4 regions of the Pseudoalteromonas sp. SG43-3 genome follow, and region 4 is predicted to be linked to each of the others. Evidence: predicted binding sites of a transcription regulator. Region 4 holds the regulator's gene; each other region holds the start of a gene.
What was found. Region 4 encodes sigma-54, which starts transcription at its own class of promoters, with help from an activator protein. Its sites were predicted from a motif close to GTTGGCACGNNNNTNGNNT; they were not measured.
Positions count from the first base shown of each region.

Region 1: a site for sigma-54 is predicted at 3,929-3,947, ahead of H5157_RS02870 (amidase family protein). Genes of this name have one in related genera too.
Region 2: a site for sigma-54 is predicted at 3,683-3,701, ahead of flgJ (flagellar assembly peptidoglycan hydrolase FlgJ). Genes of this name have one in related genera too.
Region 3: a site for sigma-54 is predicted at 1,745-1,763, ahead of H5157_RS02670 (hemerythrin domain-containing protein). Genes of this name have one in related genera too.

Region 1 covers NZ_JACJFC010000002.1:239,536-245,259, reverse strand. The annotation lists gene H5157_RS02885 (alanine--glyoxylate aminotransferase family protein) at 1-75, opposite strand, end outside; gene H5157_RS02880 (sulfite exporter TauE/SafE family protein) at 79-903, opposite strand; gene H5157_RS02875 (gamma-glutamyltransferase family protein) at 891-2,492, opposite strand; gene H5157_RS02870 (amidase family protein) at 2,489-3,691, opposite strand; gene H5157_RS02865 (putative 4-hydroxy-4-methyl-2-oxoglutarate aldolase) at 4,100-4,582, opposite strand; gene H5157_RS02860 (TetR/AcrR family transcriptional regulator) at 4,586-5,239, opposite strand; gene yddG (aromatic amino acid DMT transporter YddG) at 5,687-5,724, shown strand, end outside.
Region 2 covers NZ_JACJFC010000007.1:14,183-19,906, reverse strand. The annotation lists gene flgL (flagellar hook-associated protein FlgL) at 1-622, opposite strand, end outside; gene flgK (flagellar hook-associated protein FlgK) at 625-2,628, opposite strand; gene flgJ (flagellar assembly peptidoglycan hydrolase FlgJ) at 2,630-3,646, opposite strand; gene H5157_RS07890 (flagellar basal body P-ring protein FlgI) at 3,813-4,907, opposite strand; gene flgH (flagellar basal body L-ring protein FlgH) at 4,919-5,602, opposite strand; gene flgG (flagellar basal-body rod protein FlgG) at 5,619-5,724, opposite strand, start outside.
Region 3 covers NZ_JACJFC010000002.1:189,034-194,757, forward strand. The annotation lists gene H5157_RS02650 (GGDEF domain-containing protein) at 1-622, shown strand, start outside; gene H5157_RS02655 (DUF6500 family protein) at 655-873, opposite strand; gene H5157_RS02660 (hypothetical protein) at 903-1,157, opposite strand; gene H5157_RS02665 (hypothetical protein) at 1,217-1,471, opposite strand; gene H5157_RS02670 (hemerythrin domain-containing protein) at 1,803-2,228, shown strand; gene H5157_RS02675 (hypothetical protein) at 2,322-2,735, opposite strand; gene H5157_RS02680 (TonB-dependent siderophore receptor) at 3,153-5,513, shown strand; gene H5157_RS02685 (FAD-dependent oxidoreductase) at 5,524-5,724, shown strand, end outside.
Region 4 covers NZ_JACJFC010000001.1:67,522-73,245, forward strand. The annotation lists gene mgtE (magnesium transporter) at 1-35, opposite strand, end outside; gene H5157_RS00335 (HPr family phosphocarrier protein) at 167-439, opposite strand; gene rapZ (RNase adapter RapZ) at 482-1,327, opposite strand; gene ptsN (PTS IIA-like nitrogen regulatory protein PtsN) at 1,346-1,798, opposite strand; gene hpf (ribosome hibernation promoting factor) at 1,803-2,090, opposite strand; gene H5157_RS00355 (RNA polymerase factor sigma-54) at 2,117-3,616, opposite strand; gene lptB (LPS export ABC transporter ATP-binding protein) at 3,686-4,411, opposite strand; gene lptA (lipopolysaccharide transport periplasmic protein LptA) at 4,408-4,953, opposite strand; gene lptC (LPS export ABC transporter periplasmic protein LptC) at 4,943-5,497, opposite strand; gene kdsC (3-deoxy-manno-octulosonate-8-phosphatase KdsC) at 5,494-5,724, opposite strand, start outside.

The sequences.
Region 1 (5,724 bases), on a different contig from region 4:
GGCATTAATTGGGCCTGGTCCCATTAATAAACGCTGTGGTGGGTTTAAGGTTTGAACTTGCGTGTTATTAAACATATTTTAGGCTCCCAGAGTCTGAATAAGCATGCGTATGCCGGTTATCATTAAGACAACGGCAAAGGCGCGTTTTAGTTGTTTTTGATCCAGCTTGCTACCAATTTTTACGCCAATAGGCGCAAATAAAATAGTCAACGGAATAATAAGAAAAAAGGCAGGGAGGTTAACCAACCCCCACGTACCTAGGGGAGCATCGGTTGGCGTTGTGCCAATACTTAATAAGGTAATAACGCCTGGTAGTGCAATCAATAAACCAAAAACGGCCGCAGTACCTACTGCAACATGGGCGCGTACATTAAATGCGTTTAGCATAGGTACGCCAATAGTGCCGCCACCTATGCCAATCATTACCGACAAACCACCTACAAGACTTGCCATAACGCCTTGACCAAATTTTCCTGGCAGTTGTTTTACAAGCGCGGGTGCGCCGGCTCTAAATAGCATGTTTAAACTGACTAAAATAGCAATACAGGCAAACATAAGTACCAGTGCATTACCGCGTATTGAGTGCGCTAAGTAGCTGCCTACAACGGCCATAACTAAAATAAATGGTGCCCAGTATTTTATTAGCGCAAGGTCAATATTCCCTTTGCTATGATGCGAGCGAATAGATGAAAGCGAAGTAGGTACTATGGTTGCAAGTGATGTAGCGGTGGCTATCATCATTGCCGACTCTGGGCTTACGCCAAAACCTTGCAGTAAAAAATACAGCACAGGGACGATAACAATACCGCCGCCTACACCAAAAAGTCCTGCTAAAATACCGGCAAAAATACCGGTTGCTATTAAGGCTACTATAATTGGCCATTGATTTATTATTTCTGACATTGTGTTCCTGCTGTAGTTACTGTTGCACGTCCATCTGAACGAGGATCTGTTGCAGCTTCAAGGCTTGTAGGTGTATCTAAAATAGCCCCAGCGTGCCCCATCATTTCGTTATTATTATCAACGCTTACCCAATCGTGGTCACGTTGATTTAATTCATGTTCTATATGAAAAACTAACTCTTTTTCAATTTTTAAATTTGTACTCGTATCGCCCCATGTGCGTCCAAGTAACCAACGAGGGTCGCTAATTGCTTGTTTTATTGATTTATTTCGCCACGCGTAGCCTGCAAAAACAGCGGCTTGAGTTTGTGGCTGCCCTTCACCGCCCATTGTTCCGTAAGCAAGTCGACGACCATCGCTAAACTTTGCCAGTGCTGGGTTAAGTGTATGAGCGGGCTTTTTATTTGGCGCAAGGGCGTTGGTATTATTACTCGCATCAATATCTTCATTGTTTAAACTAAAGCTTAAACCACGGTTATTCCACACAAAGCCGCCTTCACTCATTAATATTCCGCTGCCAAATTCCCAGTAAATACTTTGGATAAAGCTGACTAATTGCCCGTTTTTATCTCTGGCTGCCATCCATACAGTATCGCCAGGCTCTGCGTTAAATGGCCATTTTTTGGCTTTACTCATATCAATATTATTAGCAAGTTCGCTTAAGCGATTATCGGTTAGTGCGTTTTTATAATCGTCTCCTAATTCTTCAGGGTCAGCCCAAAGGGTAGGGCGATGGGTAAAGCTTTGTTTAGTTGCTTCAACAATTAAATGTGTCCAGTCGGCATCGGTTTTAGCTAAATGCTTTAACTTATTTACGGCACCAATTATTTGTAGTGAATGCACGCCTTGTGTTGGCGCGGGTAAGTTGTAGCAATTAATACCACTGAGGTTTGCATTTAGCGCAGTAACTACCTCGGCTTTAGTATTTGCAATGTCACCTGCGGTAATTGTGCTGCCTGCTTTTGCTAAGTCGGCGGCAAATGAGTTGGCAAGTGCGCCTTCATAAAATGCGTTTAAACCATGCTTTGCTAGGTATTCAAACGTTGCTGCAAGTTTAGGGTTTTTAAAATGCTGGCCTTCTTGTAAGGGCTTGCCATTGGGTATGTAGAGGTTTTTAAACGCGTCATTGGTATTGTTAGCAGTGGCTAGCTTTTCGCAGCCTGCTTGCAAGCTTTTTGTAACTGTAAAGCCCTCGCGCGCAAGCTCAATAGCGGGTGCTAAAATTTGTGACAGTGGTAGTGCTGCGTGCTCATCTAGTTCAAGCGCCTTTTGCCAACCGCGAATTGTACCCGCTTGAGTCAGTGCGCTTAACCCGCCGCGCTCTGGTATTTGCGCGAGCGAGTTATAGGGCGTTGTATTAGTTGCTGCACGGCCGCAGGCGTCAATAGCGGTAGGCGTTTTTTGGTTTGGGTTATCGATAAGCCAAAAGCTGTCGCCACCAATTGAGTTCATATGTGGATATACAACGCTAATAGCAGCGGCAGCCGCTACCATAGCCTCGGTAGCTGTACCGCCTTGTTTTAGTATATTTATACCCGCCTCAGTGGCCGAAAAATGAGACGCGGTAAATGCAATGTTGTGTGTGGTCATGCCGGTGTGTCCTGTTTAAAGTGTGCAGCTAGGTGCTTAACGCAAGCAAGTAGGCTTTTATCGTTACCGTGGCTCATCATTAATGAAAAACCATACGGATGATCATTTGCTAAATCAGCCAGCGGTAAATGCACTTGCGCTGAGCCACTAAGCCCTGCAATTGCCGAAAGCGTAATAATTTGCATGCGTAAGGCGCTTGTGTCGGCGCCTAATTTAGGTGCGGTTGTGGGGGTGGTTGGCAAAAATAAACAGCTGTTTGTATTTAGGTTTTTAGCTATTAGTGTTTGCCATTGGGTTTGTACTTTTAGTGCTTCTTGTTCTTCTTGAACAGTTAGGGCAAGCGCCATATTAAAACGTGCCGCAATTGCTGGAGCAAACTGGGGAAGTTGCCCCGGCAATTGAAGCCAGTCTTTATGCGTTTTTGCGATTGCTCGCCCTTGCAGTACTCTAAAACTATCAGCAAGTTCATTTAATAAGCTGCTGTTAGGTAGTTCAAATTCTTTATGGTGCTTAAAATTAGGCTTGGTTTTTTCAAGCAATTGTTTAAGTGGGGCTTGTAAAACAGGGTCAACGAGTTCAAATAACGGCTCGCAAATAACTAAGGTATCAACGTTATTAATAGCTTGATTTGGTAGCAGTACATTACCTACATCGCTTAATAGCTCGGCGCTTTGGGTAAGCCAACCTATGGTATCAAAAGGCGGAGCCAACGGTATTAGGCCGTCTTTTTCAATCACGTTATGGCTTGGCCTTATGCCATATAAACCACAATAGCTGGCGGGTATTCTAATTGAGCCGCCGGTGTCGGTGCCTAAGCCAATATCAGCTAAGTTAGCAGCAACTGCAGCAGCAGACCCCATACTCGAACCACCGCAAGCATGCCCTTTTAATTTAGGATTTTGCGCAGCGCCATAATGTATATTATTACCCTCTAAGCTATAAGCCAGCTCGTCAGTATGGGTAAAGCCTATAAAGTTACAACCAGCGGTCATGAGCTTATTAACCGAGCTTGCCGTATTTTGAGCCGGTTTAGCTGTTTTAAACCAGTGTGGGTTGCCTGCGCTGTTACGCTCGCCCTTTACTGCAAATACATCTTTTACAGCTAAGCGATTGTTTGCAAGCACGCCAGACTGGCTTGTTTGCCACAGGGTAGGACCGTGATTGCAAAATATACCTTTGTTGTTTTTTTTATCACTCATTTGCAGCTCATTATTATAAAACTGACCAAGTACTTACTTATTAAGTTAAGAGTGATTAAAAAGCGGGCTGGTTATTATTATTATGAATACCAATTTTATTAAATCATGATCATTTTATCGGATTAAATAGCGCACTCACTGCGTCATTTTCTTCGCGTTATAATAGATCACTTATTTAATGCAATTGCTAAAGCTCCGCTTTTTAATCGGTAGTTTTGATTTTATAGTACTTAGACTAAGCAAGAGGAATGCCATAAATTAAAATCCTGTCCAACTGGTCAGGTTTTGTTGGATTGTATGAGATTTGCAAATGTGGGCTGTAGAAATAGTGAGATTAAAATGAGCTAAAACAAACCAACTTGGTGCGTAGGTGCACCAAGTTGGTCTCTATTTATATGGTTTTGAGTGCTAAATAAGGGGCGTTTTACTGATGATTAAACCGTTAATATCGGCGTAAACCCAATTGTTAGGTTCAATAGTGGTGCTAAGCATGGTAACAGCTTGGTTTTTATCACCAAAGCCGCGCTTTAAGGTACTACGCGGTGTAGAGCCTAGCGCCATTACAGGTAAGTTCATCGTGGCGAGTATTTCTATATCTCGGCAACAGCCATTTATTATTACGCCTTCCCAGCCATTATTTAGGGCACGCTCAGCCATAATATCGCCTATAAACGCAAAGCGTTTGCTCGCAAACCCGTTTATAACCAATACTTTACCTTCACCATTTTCATGCAATATATCGGCGGCAAAAGAGTTGTCTTCTGGGCAGGTAACGGTAACTACTTTGCCATAAAACGTGGTTTTTTTACCAAAGTGATAAAGGCCGCTGTCTGCTACTTGCACGTTATCGCGATGATCGTCAAATAAATCGGGTGTAGTAAAGGATGTCATGGGTTAAGTCTCACTTTGCTCAGGTATTTTAAGACCAATACCTTTTAAAATTATGTGGGCAATTGATTGCGTAATTTGTGCCACATCGGTTTCGTCGTACTCTAATTTGTTCATTACGAGTAAAACCTCAGCCTGAAAGTCGGCGTAATATTGCGTGGTAGACCAAATAGTAAAGAGCAAATGGTAGGGATCAACCTTATCCATTTTATCAGCGTCCATCCATGCTTGAAGTACATCAACCTTTTGTTTAACCCAAGGGCGGGTATTGGTTCTAAAGTAGTTTTGTAAATAGGGTGCACCGCGCAGTATTTCACTGGCAAATAAGCGAGATTGCATTGGCTGATTTACGGCCAGTATTACTTTGCTTTTAATATAGTTATAAAGCACGGTAGCTGGATCGTCGTTAATTGTGACGTTATCGAGCCCTAAGTTCCAATTAGCTATTATGCGGTCAATCACAGACTCGTACAGACCATCCTTACTTTTAAAGTAATACAAAATATTAGCTTTTGGCACCTGCGCTTCTTTAGCAACCATGCTCATACTTGCTCCGTCGTAACCTAATTGCGAAAACAATTGCTCGGCGGCATCTAAAATTAGTTTTTGGTTTTTCTCGCGTGTGACTTCTTTTTTATTTGGCTTTATTTGTGTGGTCATTATAAAGTTTGCGTGTTTAACGTATTGATTGATTGTAGCTTTACTGACCAAAAGGTCAATTACTAAAAAGGGTGAATGCTAAAAACAAATGAGAGGTTTAAGCTATTAACTTTAGGGTCTGTTGATCTTTGCGGATTAAAATTTGTTCAAACTAGGGGCTATTTAATCGCGGCGCGAGATTTGTAACCTAGTGGGCTAAGTAAAAACCGAGCAACAAAGAGTAAGTAGCCCCTAGGAAGAACCCTTTGGGCAGCGCCTGTTTGGCATTAATGCTACGTTATCGCCCATTAATGGGGAATAACCACACTATATAGGCTCTGCCTTGCCTAAATACCAAACAGACTGCTGCAAATTCAACCTTGAAAGAACAACAGACCCTTATTGTTTAATTAAATAATTACTGTTAGTTTAGTTTCAAATTTACGAGTAGTACTTTTGGATTGGCAAATGGATTTTATAAGCAAAAATAAATACACGCTTTATGG
Region 2 (5,724 bases), on a different contig from region 4:
TTGCCGCTGTAATAGAGCCTGAAACACTTGCCGTGTTAGATTCTACATTTAATCGCGCGTTAGTTTTTTCAAACGTATCAAAGCCGTTATCACTCGCTTTAATTGATACCCCTTCAGCTATAGTTATTTGGTGCTGGCCTTGGTCGCCATTATAGGTGTACATACCCGCTGCAGAATCAAACTGATAAGGCTGCGTGCTGTCTTGGTATCCTGAAAATATAAATTTACCGTCTTCTGATCGGGTGTTCATTAAGTTAGCTAACGTTTGTTGAATGCCACTAAGTTCTGATGCAAACGTCTTTAAATCGTCCTTAGTATAAACACCATTACCAGCCTGAATAGTGAGCTCTTGCGCTTGTTGAATATTACTATTTATACTTTGTAATACGCTTTCTTCTGTTTCTAGGCGGCCATTTAGCTGATCGATATTTTTAGTGTATTGCTCATTCGTTTGTATTTTATTTGAATACAGCATAGCTTGCGAAATAGCAGCTGGCGCTTCTGAAGTGGTTAAATACTTTTCACCTGTTGTTACTCGCTCTTGAGCATTTGCAACACCTTGTTGGTTGTCGAGTATTTTATTTATGTTGTTTTGGTACATTAAATTATTTGATAAACGCATAATTACCTCGCCGCATTTAATAAGGTGTCAAAAATTTCTTGAGCTGCTGCTAAAACTTGTGCTGATGCTGAATATGATTGTTGAAAACGCAGTAAATTTGCGGCCTCTTCATCTAGGTTTACACCCGATAACGACTCGTACCATGCCTCAGATTGCTGTGCTAGAGCATCAAATGCAGCCCCACTTGTGATTGCTTGGCCAGTTATAACACCTATATCACTCACTAATCCTGAATAAGCTTGGTTGAACGTTTTATGGTTGTCGGCCGTTGCTGTTGTTTCTACATTTAAACGGACTAACTCACCATTTTGTAAATCAGCTAATTTTAAACCATTACGGTTATCGTCAAAGCCGCCTTCGTTAAACTCAAGTGTAAAGGTATCGCCTGTTGCTGGTGTACCTTCTATATCAAAATCGAATCCGTAGGTATCAAATGGAGCACCCGCTTGCGATAACATTCCTTTTGCAGGAGGCGTAATAGTAAAAGTGCTCGTTCCGCTATTATCTGTAATTTGATATTCGTTAGCATTACCTGTTTTAACAAGCGTTATTTCACCGTTTGTTAAGCTTGGTGTTGAAGTAAATCCACCGGAGGTAACACTTGTTACTTCTCCCGCTGAAATAGTAGCGGTACCTATATTATTTAAATCGTTAGCAGTACGGATTGGCGATGCTAGTGCTAAATCTTCTGCGCGCCCTGTTGCAAGTGTAATACTTGAAGCAGCATCTGAATTAAGCTTTATTTGAAATTGATCCCCCTCAACACCAGCCCCAGATACATTTACTTGAAGACCAAATGATTCGCCTGAGGTTATAGTCGATGAATCAATAACACCTGACGATATATCAGCAAGTGAAGGCTGCCCCAGCGGATCGCCTTTGTTATCTATAGGCTGAATACTTACTTCGTTGGCATTGCCTGTATAGGTAATAATAAAGTCACTGGCAGGAAGTTCACTGCCCTTACCTGGCTCTACCGTTGCAGTCATACCAGCAGTGCCCGTGTTAGCTTGATACGCATATGCGCCAACGGTAGGTATATTAAAAATATTACCCCCTAGCTGACCTGTTGCATCCATACCCAATTTGTTTTGTTCGTTAAATGCATCAGCAATAGCTAAGCCCATTTGACCAATTTGGTTTTGCGCAGGGACTAATATGTCATCTCTAAAAGCAAGTAAACCGCCAATTTTGCCTTTAAGCTTGCTTACATCAACTTCAAGCGGCACAGCTTTGCCACCATTAACGTCAAGCGTGAATTCTTTAAAGTTAGGATCAGGATCCCCTGTCATCGAAAATAAGTTAAATGCGCCATTTTGCATAACAACCGCTTCGCCTGTGCCCATAAAAACGAGTTTTTCGCCATTTGGACCATCAAGCGTTTCTATGTCTATTAGCTCTGACAAGTCGCGTATTGCTTTATCGCGTTCGTTATAGGTAGAGCTGGCATCTGCGGCGTTATTAGTGCCATTAACTGCTGCAATATTTTGATTTAGCGTACTAATACTTTGAATGAGTGAGTTTGCTTCATCTGAAAATATTTCGAGCTGCTCGTTTACTATACTTTTTTGATCAAGCACGATGCCCGAAAGCCTATCCATTTGATCAATTAAACTTTGCGCATCTGTCATTACTAATGAGCGAGCAACAGTAGACGAAGGCTGATTTAACGCCTCTTGCACGTTATTAAATAAAGAGTTAATACCAGTCGAAAGGTTGTTCGACTCTTCAGAGAAAATAGTATCAACCCGATTAGCCTCAGTAATAAACTGATCGAAAAACGATTTATTAGAGGTGTCACGATTTAGCTGTGACTGAGCAAACTCGTTTAATAATCGGTATGTTTCGCCTCGCCCCACTTGGTTATCAACCATAGTGGTAAACTCTGTACGCTCACGCACATAGCCTTCGGTATTTACATTGGCGATATTTTTACTTGTCGTTTGCAGTAGCTCCGAGCTTGCTCTAACCCCAGAACTGGCAATGTTCAATAAATTAAACGACATGTTACTCTACTCCTTGGCGGATCACGTTTGCCGCAATGTCTTTTAGCTGACTGCTATTGAGCACTTTTTTTATTTTGCTGGCATAATTTGGATCGGTTGCATAACCTGCTTTTTGTAATGAATCTAAAAAGTCGTTTGGTTTAGCTGTATTTTGTAATGCTTCTTTGTAGCGTGGGTTTTGCGTTAAAAAATCAACGAAGTCGTTCACGCTGTCTTTAATTGAATCGTAGGCTCTAAAGCTGGCTTGTTTTTTAACGGGTGTACCTTGCTCAAACTCAAGCGTTATTTTGCTTGCTTTATCACCTTCCCAGCTTTTATCTGACTTAATATTAAACAAGTTATTTGAGCTGCCACCGTCACTTTTATTAATAATGTGTTTACCCCAACCGGTTTCAAGTGCCGCTTGTGCAACCATTACCGCAGGATTTAAACCAATTTTTTGCGCTGCCGTTTTAGCGTGTTCCCACACTGAACTTACAAACTCTTCTGCATTTTTAAATGTTGGGCTATAGGTTTTAGTCTCTGCAGTATCGACTTTAGGCTCAGCAATATCGGCTTTAGTACTCTTAACGATAAGATCGGGTTGCTTATTTTTTTGCTCATGAGGAAGAGCGGAACCGACTTGCGTATCGCTAAAAATATCGTTGGTTGTTCTAAGCACCGAGCCTGGCATAAAGTTTTTAGACTCAGGCGATAACTGCTGAACTATTAGATCGGCAAGGCCTAACGAGCCATTTGATGAAAGCTCTGTTGAAAGTTGCTGATCGTGCATTTCTTCAAAAAACTTTACGCCACTTGAATTAAATGGGCTGTCTTTGTCTTCAAATGCTTCGTTAGCTTTACGCATTCCTTTGAGCAACATTTGCGTAAAAATAGCTTCAAATTGTGCGGCCGCTTTTTTGAGCGCAGCTTTAGAGGCATCAGTTGATGCATCGCCACTCGTTAAGGCTTCTTTACGAAGTGAATCTAAGTTGCCTAAATCAAAAAAGTTTTGTTTATCGAGGTGATTAGTTTCCATCGGCTTTTTGACACAAAATGAATAATACAGTTAAAAATGCAAAAATTGAGCCACTACAGATAAAACAAGGAAGATAAAAATAATAAACTTAAGTTGCTGTAAATAAAAAGCCCTAATTTCAAAAATATAGGGCTTAAGTAATACGTTATTTATTGGCTTGAGTTATTTATATAACAACGAGCTGTCCGTTAATTGCGCCGGCTTCTTTTAGTGCTTCTAAAATAGCCATTAAGTCGCCAGGCGCTGCGCCTACTTCGTTAATTGCGCGAACTAAATCGTCAAGGCTTACACCTGGATTAAATACAAAGGCGCGCGAGTCATCTTGATTTACATCAATAATGCTCTGCTGCGTGACAACAGTATCACCGTTTGCTAGCGGGTTTGGTTGTGACACATTTTGTTGTTCTGCAATTGTTACTGTTAAGCCACCGTGAGTTATAGCGGCAGGCTGAAGCTTAACGTTTTTACCAATTACAATTGTACCTGTGCGCGAGTTAACTATAATTTTAGCGGCCATATCAGCTGGCTTAAATTCTAAGTTTTCGAGTGTTGATAAGTACGATACACGCTGGGATGCATCGCGTGGAGCTATAACACGAATAGAAACAGAATCAATTGCCTGTGCGCTATTTGGGCCAACTAAGTCATTAATTGTTTTTTCTAGGCGTTTTGCCGTTGTAAAGTCTGGGCGGTTTAAATTAAAAGTAATGTAATCGCCTTGCATAAATGGGCTTTCCACGGCGCGCTCAACTGTAGCGCCATTTGGTATACGACCAACTGTAGGGGTGTTAATTACAACTCTACTACCATCAAGGCCTTGTGCGCCTAAGCCACCGACAATTAAACTACCTTGTGCAATTGCGTACACGTTACCGTCTACACCCTTTAAAAAAGTTTGTAGTAAAGTACCGCCACGTAAGCTGCCTGCACTACCAATAGAAGAAACCGTAATATCGATTGCTTGCCCAGGCTTTCTAAATGCAGGTAATTCTGCATGTACCGCCACAGCGGCAACATTTTTAATTTTAGGGCTTTGAGTTGAGGGTAGCGTAATACCAAAGCTGTTCAACATGCCTCTAAAACTTTGTTGTGTGTATGAGTTTTGCTCGCCAGTGCCTGGCAAACCAACTACTAAGCCATAACCGACTAATTGGTTAGAGCGTACGCCTTCAACCATAGACACATCTTTTATGCGCTCAGCACTGGCAGTAAACTGCCAACCTAATAACACAACTAAACATAAAGCTTTAAGGCTATTCATGTTGTTACCCTCTAAAATGGAAACAGCGAACTGCTAAAGAAACGTGTAAGCCAACCAGGACTTTGCGCCTCTTGCGTTTGCCCTTTACCTGAGTATTGAATACGTGCATTAGCAATACGATTTGATTCAACCGTATTATCGGCGCTTACGTCTTGCGGGCGTACTAGCCCTTCTAAACGAATAAACTCTTCACCGGTATTAAGCGTTAGCCATTTTTCGCCGCGTATAACTAAATTACCGTTAGGTAAAACGCGCATTACATTAACCGAAATATCGCCCACTAAGCTGTTTGACTGGTTTGATTTTGAATCACCCGTAAACGACGAATCGCTGCCAATACCAAACTGGATACTATCGCCACCTATATTTACAGGTAGACCACCTAAGCCAATCACTGGGTCTAAGCTTGCGTCAGTTTCTTTGTCTGTTTCTGTTTTAGCGGCCTTTGTTGCTTGAGTAGACTCTTGCAATTTAACCGTAATTATATCGCCAGTACGTAGCGCTTTTTTATCGGAATATAAGTCGTTTGATGTATGAGTATTAAACAATGAACCTGTGGCTACCAGCGGCTCTAAAATGGGCTCGGGGTACATAGGTGCGTAGTAAGGGTCGTCCTGCACTACCTCACTATTTTGCGTAGACATACAGCCACTTAAAAATAATGTGCCCGCTGCAAATAAAATAATATTACGCATAATTCCCCCTATTCTATTAAAGCTGTTGATTGATATAACTCATCATTTCGTCAACGGCCGAAATTACTTTTGAGTTCATTTCGTAAATACGCTGAGTTTCTATTAGATTTACCAGCTCTTCA
Region 3 (5,724 bases), on a different contig from region 4:
CATTAGTGAACTACAAGCTAAAGAAGAGTACCAACAAAAAATAATTTGGCGACTTAGCGCTGCTATAGCGTTTATTTTAGTGATTGCTTCATTATTTTTATTTTATCGGCAAGCTCGACAACGTCAAAAATATCACGATATTTCATTAACAGATTATCTAACAAATAGCCCTAATCGCAGAGGAATAATGCGCGCCGCAGAAGCAAAGCTCAGTGAAGGTAAAATGACGATAGCAATTGTTGACTTAGACTACTTTAAAAAAGTTAACGACCAATTTGGTCACGATGTTGGAGATTTAGTTCTTATTTCCTTTGTAAAGGCTGCAAAAGAAACACTAAGTGGTGATCATCAGTTTGGCCGCTACGGCGGCGAAGAATGGTTGTTTGCACTAAATTCGGTTGACGAACTAGCTATTCGAGATATATTTGACCAGCTAGCCACTAGGTTTACCGAGCATTGTAGTAATATAAAAGACCTTCCTAGTGATACAAAAATCACTTTTAGTGTGGGAGCCTCTGCAAGTAGCCCTTTAAAAAACACACTAGATGTTCTTATTAAGCATGCAGATAAATTACTTTATAAAGCAAAAGAAAACGGAAGAAACCAAGTCGTTGTTGATTAAATACAGCTAAAAGTACTTGCTCAGTTAATTGACTAAAGTCCATCTAAAACCATCTGTTTAATTTTATGTGCTTTTACAAAATGATCTAATTTATGGGTGTGTATCCACCAAGTAGCAGCTTCCATAAGTAGCTCTGGGTCGTCGTTTTTATTAGCAAAAAATGCATAAAAAGAAAGCCCTACATTTTCGCCTTTAACTGCTATTTTTTTATCGCACACGGTAATTATTTTTGCTCTTAGTTCTTCCCTCATACATACCTTATTTAATTATATTTTTACTATTAAAATACGCCATTTAAAAAGCTAACGATTAGCTGTAAAAGGCTTCTATCAACCAAGCCATGATTCTCAAGCTCTTTATTAGGCGTATTTACTTTTGCAGCTTTGCATTCATTATCTAGTGTCTCATTTTTAAGTGTATCGGTTTCGTATGCAATATCTGCTTGTTCCATACATTTTGCCGAGCCTGCGTAAGGCTTCGCCGCACAAGCGCTTAGTAATAAAAAAAGTGGAATTGCTATCAATAATTGCTTCATAACTAATCCTATTTTTACGCAACTTATTTACTTTAAATTACAGTTGCAAGTTAGCCTATTTACTTTTCTACCACCATTACAAAAAATTCAAAAAAGAACGTACCGATGGCATCAAAAAAAGTGTTATTTTTTTCATCCTTTTTAACTTGTGCGCTAATGCATTGATTGTAAACTTGTGAGCTTGTTTGAGCGCCATTTCGATCAACCATTTCAGCCTCTTCAATGCATAAGTTAGGGTCAGAACGCGGGGCTGTACTACATGCACTCAGTAAAGCGCACAGCAATAATGCGGCGACGGGGCTTTTTATGTTCATCCTTAAACTATCCTATTAAGTTAACGTGCTACCTGCATTTATGTGTGAGAGTAATATATAGGTTGTACCCAAATAACACTGACACTTTATCACTGCAATAAAATAAACAACCAGTAAATATTTGTAAGGTTCTGTAGGGATTTATACTCACTTTTATAATTGAACTGCGCGAAAGCCTGAAATTATTGCATTCATATCACTGTAAAATTTACAGTGATCGCAGCCAAAGAAATAAAGATTAAATTAAATTTATTAAAATACAATAACTTAATATTTGGCATTTAGTTTGCTAGTTAATGATATAAGCAAATAAATTGTAAAAGGACTAGTTATGAATATTTTTGAAGCACTACGTCATGACCATGACAAACAACGAGAATTGGTAGATGCGCTTATTCAAACACACGGCGACACAGAGCAGCGCCACACGCTAATGGATGAGCTAAAAACAGAATTAGAAAATCACGCAAAATTTGAAGAACGTTACTTTTATAACCCACTTATGTTTGATGACTTAACTCATGAAAAAGCGCGCCACAGCGTAGCTGAACATCACGAAATTGATGAATTAATTGAACAACTTGAAGATACCGAAATGAGCTCGTCTGCATGGTTAGTTGCAGCTAAAAAGCTACACCATTTGGTACATCATCATTTAAGTGAAGAAGAACACGAAGTGTTTCAATTAGCGGGTAAAGCACTTACCGAAGGGCAAAAAGAGAGCCTTGCTGAGCAATACAACGACGCTATGCATTAGTTGTAAACACGCAAACCGACTTCCACACACTCCCTGTGTACTTATTGGTTATAAGCCTTATGGCTTATAACCAATTTTTTTGCATGTACTTTATTACTTTACAGTAAATTTCACGTCTTGGTCGCGTAATAAGTAAAGTGCAAAACACGCAGCCCACATTGGCCATGCAGTAAAGAATAATAAGTTATTAAAGCCATCTATGTACTGGTTGTAAGAAGAAAGCGTAGATAAGCCATGCATTACAAAAATGATACCGTACGTTATACGCTTTTTAATACCTGCTAAAAATGCTAAAACAAGCACTAACTGCACCGCACCAATAATGTAAGCCACTATATCTGTAGAGCCACTAATACCGTAAAAATGTTCAAAAATACGTGCGCTATGCCCAGGATTAACAAACTTATCGAATGTCCACATAACCATTACAATAAACACGCCTAAACGCAAAGATAAAAGTGACCACTGCAAACGGTTTTGCACATCAGAATTCATTGAACCTGTCATAAAATTTCCTTAAATGAATATTAATAAACGTAGAAGTAACCTAGACCGTATAAGTTATTTTTTATTTCAAAAATTTTTAATTAAATTCATTAGTTAAGCCATGCAGTACTAAAAGTGAAGCTTATTTAAGTAATTTAAAAATGCTGCATAAAAGTTAACTCTTTTAAAATGTTAGCAGGTTGAAAGTAGTCTATAATTAAAAATTCTATTAAAAGCATATATTTACATTCAGTCTAGTACAATCGCTGTATTAATATTTTATCAACTAATAAAACAATACTACTTAATTACCATCTTTATAATGCATCTGTTTTGTTATGTTCTAAAAAACAAAAAGAATCAAAATTTTACTGAAAGTTATTTTTAATCCTTTCGGTCTTTATCGCCAACAACATTTTAACCGTAGAGAGAAAACGTTTGAAACACGCATATTTAGCACTTTCCCTAGCCACCATATTAAATACACCACTTAATGCTTTTGCAGCCGAAGAATCAAAAACAGCAAAAGAAGGCGCAATTGAGCGTATTGAGGTGGCAGGCCAAGTTATTAGATCTCAAGGTCTTTCGGTTAAAAATGCCACTGTAGACGGCCCTTTTGGCGACAACTTAGCTCTACGAGATATAGCCCGATCAGTAACACCAATTTCAAGCGAGTTAATAGAACAACTCAATATTACGACTTTACAAGACGTACTTGCAGTAAGCCCTAATACCTATTCAGCCAGTGGTTTTGGGGCACCAAGTTTACCTACTATTCGTGGGCAACTAGGTGAGCTTTTCCAAGATGGTACACGCCGCCAAGCAGGTAATAATGGCTTTGGCGTGCCGTTATCGTTCAACTCTATAGAACAAATAGATGTAGTAAAAGGCGCGCCACCGGTATTATTTGGTTCAAGCCAACGCAACGGTGGTTTTGTAAACTTACATTCTAAAAAAGCATCAACTGACGACAGTAAAGGCAAAGCAACGGTATCGGCAGGACGATGGGATCAGTACAGCGTTTTAGTTGATTACAGTGCACCTATAGTAAAAGACAAAGTAGGTTTTAGAGTAAGCGCTGAACACATTGATAACGGCAGTTACTACGACTTTTCGGGCACGAAAAGCGACAGCCTATTTGCAGCACTTAGGGTGTTACCTGATGACAAGAGCAGCTGGGATATTAACTTTGAGTTATACCAAGTTGAATTTACCGATAACGCAGGTATTAACCGCCCTACTCAAGCGCTAATAGATAATGGCCTTTATATTACCGGCCAAGGCGTGCAAGTAAATGGCAGTACAGTTCCAGCGGCAGGTTCTATTGTTTCACCTACTGGGCAAGTAAAAATAGACCGTAGTACAGTACTTACCGACCCTGACAATCAAAACGAAGCCACTACTTATTTACTACACAGTATTTATAAGCGTGAACTTTCAAACAACGCATCAATAAAAAACATTACGTATTTTCAGCACTTACAACGCGAAGAAATTGCACAAAATAGCTTTGTTGAAATTATAGATGGTGCCGATACCGCGCAGAACCGTACCGAACTGACTTACCAATGGAGCAACGAACAGCAAACAATTTTTGCTTTTGATGTGCGTTACAACCGCGTGCTAGGCTACAGCCAATTTACAACAGAAGCCGACCTACCTATTGATTTAACTGGCCCAATTTCAAATCGCCGCATTCCTTTAACTGATTCACAACAAGCGCGTTTAATTGAAATTAGCCCAGGTGTATTTGTATCCCCTGGTGGTCAGTACGATATTAATAACGATGGCAGCGGCGACTTTAACTTATCAGACACTACCGATTCGCGCTCATGGCAAACGGGTTTTGCTATTCAGCAAGATTCAGATTGGACAGATAAGTTTCATACAAGTGTTGGCTACCGCATTGATTTTTATGACGTAGACGCGCACGACCCAATAGCACCAGAGGGTGAAATTGCAGCGAGCGATAGCATTAACGATAAGCTACATTCGGGGCAAGTAAGCTTTAATTACCGATTAAATGGTGATTACACCACTTATGGTGCAGCAAGTTACAACGAAGCCACATCAAATAGCATGGCTGGCGGCACGTCTCTTGGTGGTGACAACACGATTAGCGCGCAAAACTTTTCAACCGAAAATACCTTAGTTGAATTCGGTTTAAAATACGCACCAACCGACAGTGATTGGTACGCCGATGGTGCAGTGTTTAGCCAACGTCGTAGTTTACGTAATCGCGATGGTAGTAATACCGGCATTCGTACTACCGGCTTTGAAAGCCAAGTATTCTATGATGCTTACCCTTATTGGTTAAGTGCCGGCTACAGCTATATTGACGCTCGCTACGATAATTCTGCAAGTAGCCAAGATTCAGCGCAAGTAGCAGATGCATTTGACAACTCACGTCCAGATATTATTGCAGGTACCAGTGTTGGCGCACCTAGCTTTACCGCGTTTGCACCTTCAAACCGCCAAGTTCAGGGCATCCCTGAGCAATCTTTCAGCTTTAACGGAAATTATTCAATTAATTCGAAATGGCAAACGGGTTTTTCAGGTCTATATACAAAGAGTTACCCATTAGACTTTTTGGCGACAGTAAAAATTCGTGATCAGTACACCCTAAACGTAAATACTAGCTATGCTTTTACGCCTAATACCAAGTTACGATTAGATGTGAACAACGTGACGAATCAAAAAAACTGGCGCCCAGTATTTGAAGGCGGTTACTTTGGTGCAACTTTAGCTTTTCCTGAGTTGCCAATTAACGCCAAGTTAACCCTTACGCATAGTTTTTAAGAGAGAGAACATGATTAAAAAAATATTTCTATTATTGATTGCAGCGGCCGCCGTCGGCCTGTTCTTTCATTTTGACTTACACCAACTACTTACGCTTGATGGCTTAAAAGGATCGATGGATCAGTTTAACCAATACAAAGAGCAGTCACCGTTACTCGTTATTGGTGGGTTCTTTTTACTATACGTAGTAGTTACTGCTCTCTCTTTACCA
Region 4 (5,724 bases):
TGTAGTGGATAATCTTGTTCAAAAGCTTCTGGCATTGGCGTCCTTTATAAATTGTTATATTACTTTATGGGGGGAGGTGAGTTAACTGGCGTTACTAACCTATTTATTTTATATATCTGTTTTAATTGAAGCACTAGTAATGCGAATATTGTTTTTATAAAACAGATTATTCTTGTTCATTAAAGCGTTGTGCTATTAATTCTCCAACAGCGTGTAAAGCTTGCTCAGAATCAGGGCCTTTACAAACAACTTTAACTTCTTTTCCTTGGCTACTTTCAAGTAACATTAATGCAAGTACGCTATCGCCTGCTGCTTCTTTGTCATCTTGGAATAATGTGATTGTAGCATCAAATTGTACTGCTAATTGCGCAAGCACAGTAGCTGCTCTGGCGTGTAAGCCTAATTTGTTTTTTATTAAAAAGGTATCTTCACAATGCATAACTTACTCTACCTAAGCTGAACAGGTGATTATTCAGCTATATTATTTTTCTTGTTCGCGATGGCGAATTTTTACATTGGGATGTGTCATTGCAAAACTTTCACCGATAGTTTGCGCTAAATACACAGAGCGATGTTGCCCACCTGTACAGCCAATAGCAATGGTTAAATAACTGCGGTTATTTCGTTCTAAATGCGGTAACCACGTTTGTACAAATGTTTGAATTTGCCATGTGAATTTTTGCACTATGCTGTGATTAGCTAAATAGTCTTTAACCGGTTGATCTAACCCATTTAAAGGCTTCAACTCTGGTTCCCAGTGTGGATTTGGTAAAAAGCGTGCATCAAATACGTAGTCTGCTTCTTTTGGTATACCGTGTTTAAAACCAAATGATTCAAATGTGACAATCAGTTGCTTATCTTTTTTACCTAAAATCTTTTCACGAATAGATTCAGCGAGTTGATGAACACTTAAATCAGTCGTATCTATCATAAAGTCGGCGCGAGTGGTTAATACATCAAGTAATTCTTTTTCTTTTTTGATGGCTAAATCAAGAGGCAACGAGTCTATTGATAGTGGGTGTAATCTGCGTGTTTCAGAAAAGCGTTTGATCAATGTCTGATCGTCACTATCTAAATAAAATAACGTAGGGTTTGCAAAGCCTGGTAAGTATTCAAGAATATCGTTAAATTCATCTTGTTCTTTAGGTATGTTGCGCACATCTATGCTAACAGCAATTTTATCGTAGCTATCAGACACACTGCGAACTAATGAAGGTAGTAGGTTTACTGGAATATTATCTACGCAATAATAACCTAAATCTTCTACAACGCGCAAAGCAACCGACTTTCCAGAACCAGAACGGCCGCTTATGATAATTAACTCCATTTAACACCCTTTATAAAACTATGATTGATCGACAATAACTTGGTAAAGCTCAGTATCAGATTTTGCACTGCGTAACTGTTTACAAAAATCTTTGTTGTTTAGTTTATCAGCAATGGTTGCTAGAGTCTTTAAGTGCTGCTGGTTATCGCCATCTGGTACGATGAGTGCGACAAAAATATCAACAGGGCGATTATCGATTGCATCAAAGTTTATTGGAGTTTCGCTAACGAGCACTAAAGCCAAAGGCTCTTCTGCACCGCTCATTCTTCCATGAGGAATAGCAATGCCACGTCCTATACCTGTACTACCTAATTTCTCTCTGCTCATTAAAGCATTAAGAATATCTTGTTGCGGTAAATACGGAAGTTTGTCGTGAGCAAGTTCGCTAATGAACTCTAAAATTCTTTTTTTGCTATTAAAAAGGACCGCAGCTTTGCTGCAGTCCTGGCATATAAGTGAACTTAATTTCATCATATTAGTGTCGAGCAAGCTTCTCTTTGTGTTTGATTACTTGGCGATCGAGCTTGTCGATCAACGAGTCAATAGCGGCATACATATCTTGATGTTCTGTAGAGGCAAATAGCTCAGCACCGCTTACGTGTATTGTGGCTTCTGCTTTTTGATTTAATTTTTCTACATCGAGAATGACATGAACATTATTAATATGATCAGAGTGTCTTTCAAGCTTCGCAAATTTAGTATTAATATAGTCTCTTAGTGAATCGGTTAATTCTACGTGACGACCAGTTAAGTTTAGTTGCATAAGCATTACCCTCTTAGTTTAGCGTCTTAAATCAGACTTTTACGCTGATTTGACGGTGGAATAGCAAGAGATTCGCGGTATTTTGCGATTGTACGTCTCGCTACTTTAATTCCTTGCTCAGCCAATATATCCGCTATTTTGCTATCACTCAATGGTTTTGCTGAGTTTTCTGCTGCGATTAATTTTCGGATAAGCGCACGTATTGCTGTAGATGAACATTCACCACCGTTTTCAGTACTTACATGGCTTGAGAAAAAATATTTAAGCTCAAATATACCACGGGGTGTATGCATGTACTTTTGAGTAGTTACGCGAGAAATTGTCGATTCGTGCATTTCTACCATTTCAGCAACATCATTTAAAACCATTGGTTTCATGGCTTCAGGGCCATGTTCAAAAAAGCCTTGTTGTTGCTTAACAATACAATTAGTAACTTTTAATAGCGTGTCGTTTCTACTTTCTAAGCTTTTAATAAACCATTTAGCTTCTTGTAAATGTGAGCGAATAAACTGGCTGTCGCCACTTGATTTTACAGTGCGAGACATTGCTGCGTATTGGCTATTAACACGAATTTTAGGCATGCTATCTGGGTTTAATTCGACAACCCAGCGGCCTTTAATTTTTTTAACTGACACATCAGGAATAACATACTCAGATTCTTCCCTTACAATAGTATCTGCAGGTTTTGGGTTGAGAGTATGTATTAGTGTCATTACTTCTTTAAGCTCTTCTTCTTTGAGCTTAGTTTTTTTCATTAATGTACGATAGTCGCGAGCTGCTAATAGATCAATATGCTCGGTTAAAATCATTTTCGTTTCATTAATATAAGGTGTTTCTTTATCAAATTGATTAAGCTGAATACACAAACACTCTTGTAAACTACGTGCAGCAATACCAACAGGATCAAACAGTTGGATGCGTTTTAATACCGCTTCAATTTCATCAAGTTCGACTTCGTTATCATCTTCGTTTTCTTGATTAAAGCTTTCTAAAATCTCTTCGCAGCTTAGTGTTAAAATACCTGAATCATCGACAGCTTCTACAATAGCAATAGCAATAGCTTCGTCTGTAGGGCTAAATGGCGTTAGTTGTAATTGCCACATTAAATACTCATGCAGCGTTTCAGTAGAGGCGCCTTGGTATATTGATTCGTCTTCAGGCATTGGACCTGATGAGGCTGCAGGAGCGGCACTCATGTACTCATCCCAACTGACATCCATAGCCATGTCGTCACTTAGCGTGTCTTTTGCAAGTGCTTCACCAGTATCTTGTTCGTATTCGCTCGGAGCATCATCAGCAGATGCGCTAACAGTTATGTCATCGGTATCAGCTTTTTGCTCGTTTTTACCAGCAGCGTCTTCGGAATAGTCTGCCTCTTCAACCTCTAATAGTGGATTACTGTCGAGAGCTTCTTGTATTTCTTGCTGGAGATCCAATGTACTGAGTTGCAACAAACGAATAGCTTGTTGCAACTGTGGAGTCATTGTAAGTTGCTGGCCCATGCGCAGCTGTAGTGATTGCCTCATGTATCTCTAACAATCCTTTTATGTTGTTATAATTAATACTAGCAGATGCTTAAAGACATGGCGTAAATGTTACAGCCTAAATTGCTCGCCTAAGTAAACATCGCGTACTGTTTTATCATTTAATACGTGTTCTGGAGTACCTGATGCAATCAGCTCCCCATGAGAAACAATGTAGGCTTTTTCACAAACATCAAGGGTCTCTCTTACGTTATGGTCGGTAATTAATACACCAATCCCACGATTTTTAAGATGTTCTATTATTTTCTTTATATCTAATACCGAAATAGGGTCAACACCGGCAAACGGTTCATCCAGTAATATAAATTTAGGATCTGCTGCCAGCGCTCGTGCTATTTCTACACGACGACGTTCTCCCCCCGATAATGCCATACCTTGGCTATCACGAATGTGTTGTATGCTAAATTCATCTAATAAGTTATTGAGCGTGTCTTCTCTGGCTTGTTTATTTAGTTCTTTGCGCGTTTCTAAAATGGCCATTAAGTTTTGATAAACAGTCAGCTTTCTAAAAATCGATGACTCTTGTGGTAAGTAGCCTATGCCTAATCTAGCACGACTATGCATAGGTAAAAGAGTAATATCGTTATCATCAATAGATATTTTACCTTTGTCGCTAGGAACAAGCCCTACAATCATATAAAAAGTCGTTGTTTTACCAGCACCGTTAGGGCCAAGTAAGCCAACTATACTGCCAGCTTGTACTTCAAGGCCGACGTTTTTTACAACTTCACGACCTTTATAGCTTTTTGCTAATAGTTCTGCTTTTAATGTGCTCATGGTTGACCTTTATCGCCTTTTTTACTTTTTTTAGTTTCGATCGGTACTAAAATTGTGTGAACGCGGTCAGTTGAGTTTTCATCTTTTTCGGCACTGATGAGCTGCTGCTCTATGTCGTAGGTAATGCTTTTAGCATTTATTTTTTGTCCGGCTTGCGATACTTGTGCATTACCAACAAGCGTTAAAAAACGCTTAGATACATCATAACGTACTTCGTCAGCACTGGCGCTCATAGTCGTGCCGTCTGATTGCTTTTCTTCAAAGTGCGCAGGGCTACCTGTGGCAATTAATAATTGTTTATTATCACCAAGTTCATCACGTTTGTGTACTTCGAGGCGATCGGCTGTAATGCGGCGATTACCGTGAATAATCTCAACGTTTTTCTCAAAAATACCCACATTAGCTTTCAATTGACCTTCTTGCTTGTCGGCACTTATTGAAATTTGATTGGCAGCAGGTTGCGTGTTTTGCTCTGCAGCACTACTATTAAACGCTAGTATAAGTGTAGGAATTATAAGTGATTTTAATATTTTATTGGTCATAATATATGGTTCGCGTATGGTTAATTAGTTTTATCACTTCGGTTTTCAAGTCGGCTTCTAGGCCTTTACCGGTGATTTTTAAATTGGGTCCAGTGATAATGACGGGTTGCTCCGAACGCATTGTTAATAACTTTATATCAACCTGAATATTATCAGCATTGATTTTGTCTATCATGGCGTTATCGGTTAAATTTTTGGCAACCACATTACCTTCTAAAATTAATTGTTTATCTTCATATAATGTTGCTTCGTCTGCATTTATTTGCCACGTTTGTTGCTCGTTATATAAAGTAAAAATGGGTTTTTCAAAAAACGTGAAACCTAATTGCTGGTATAGCTCCATTTTAGCCGCAGTGACTTTGTGGCTAATTTTACCTTGCTCATCATAGGCTGTCTGTTTGAGCTCAATAGCTATGTAATCAGGCTTAGCAACAACTTCAGGCTCAGCCTGAGGCACAATATTTGTTTGTGTAAAATAAGGGTACCAAAGCCAAACCATACAGCTAATGAATAAAACGCTTAATATTATGCGCGCTGCATTCATGAACTAGTGCCTTGTGTAGTCAATGCTTTACCATTTTCAAGCATGAGCAAATCGGTGAGTTCTCTCACAGCGCCAAAACCACCAGGCATTTGCGTTACATAATGTGACAAACGCTTAATAAGAGGGTGGGCATCATTTACTGCAACGGCAAAGCCTACTAACTCCATAACAGGCATGTCAGGACCGTCATCACCAATATAAGCAATTTGTTCATCGCTAAGGTTGAG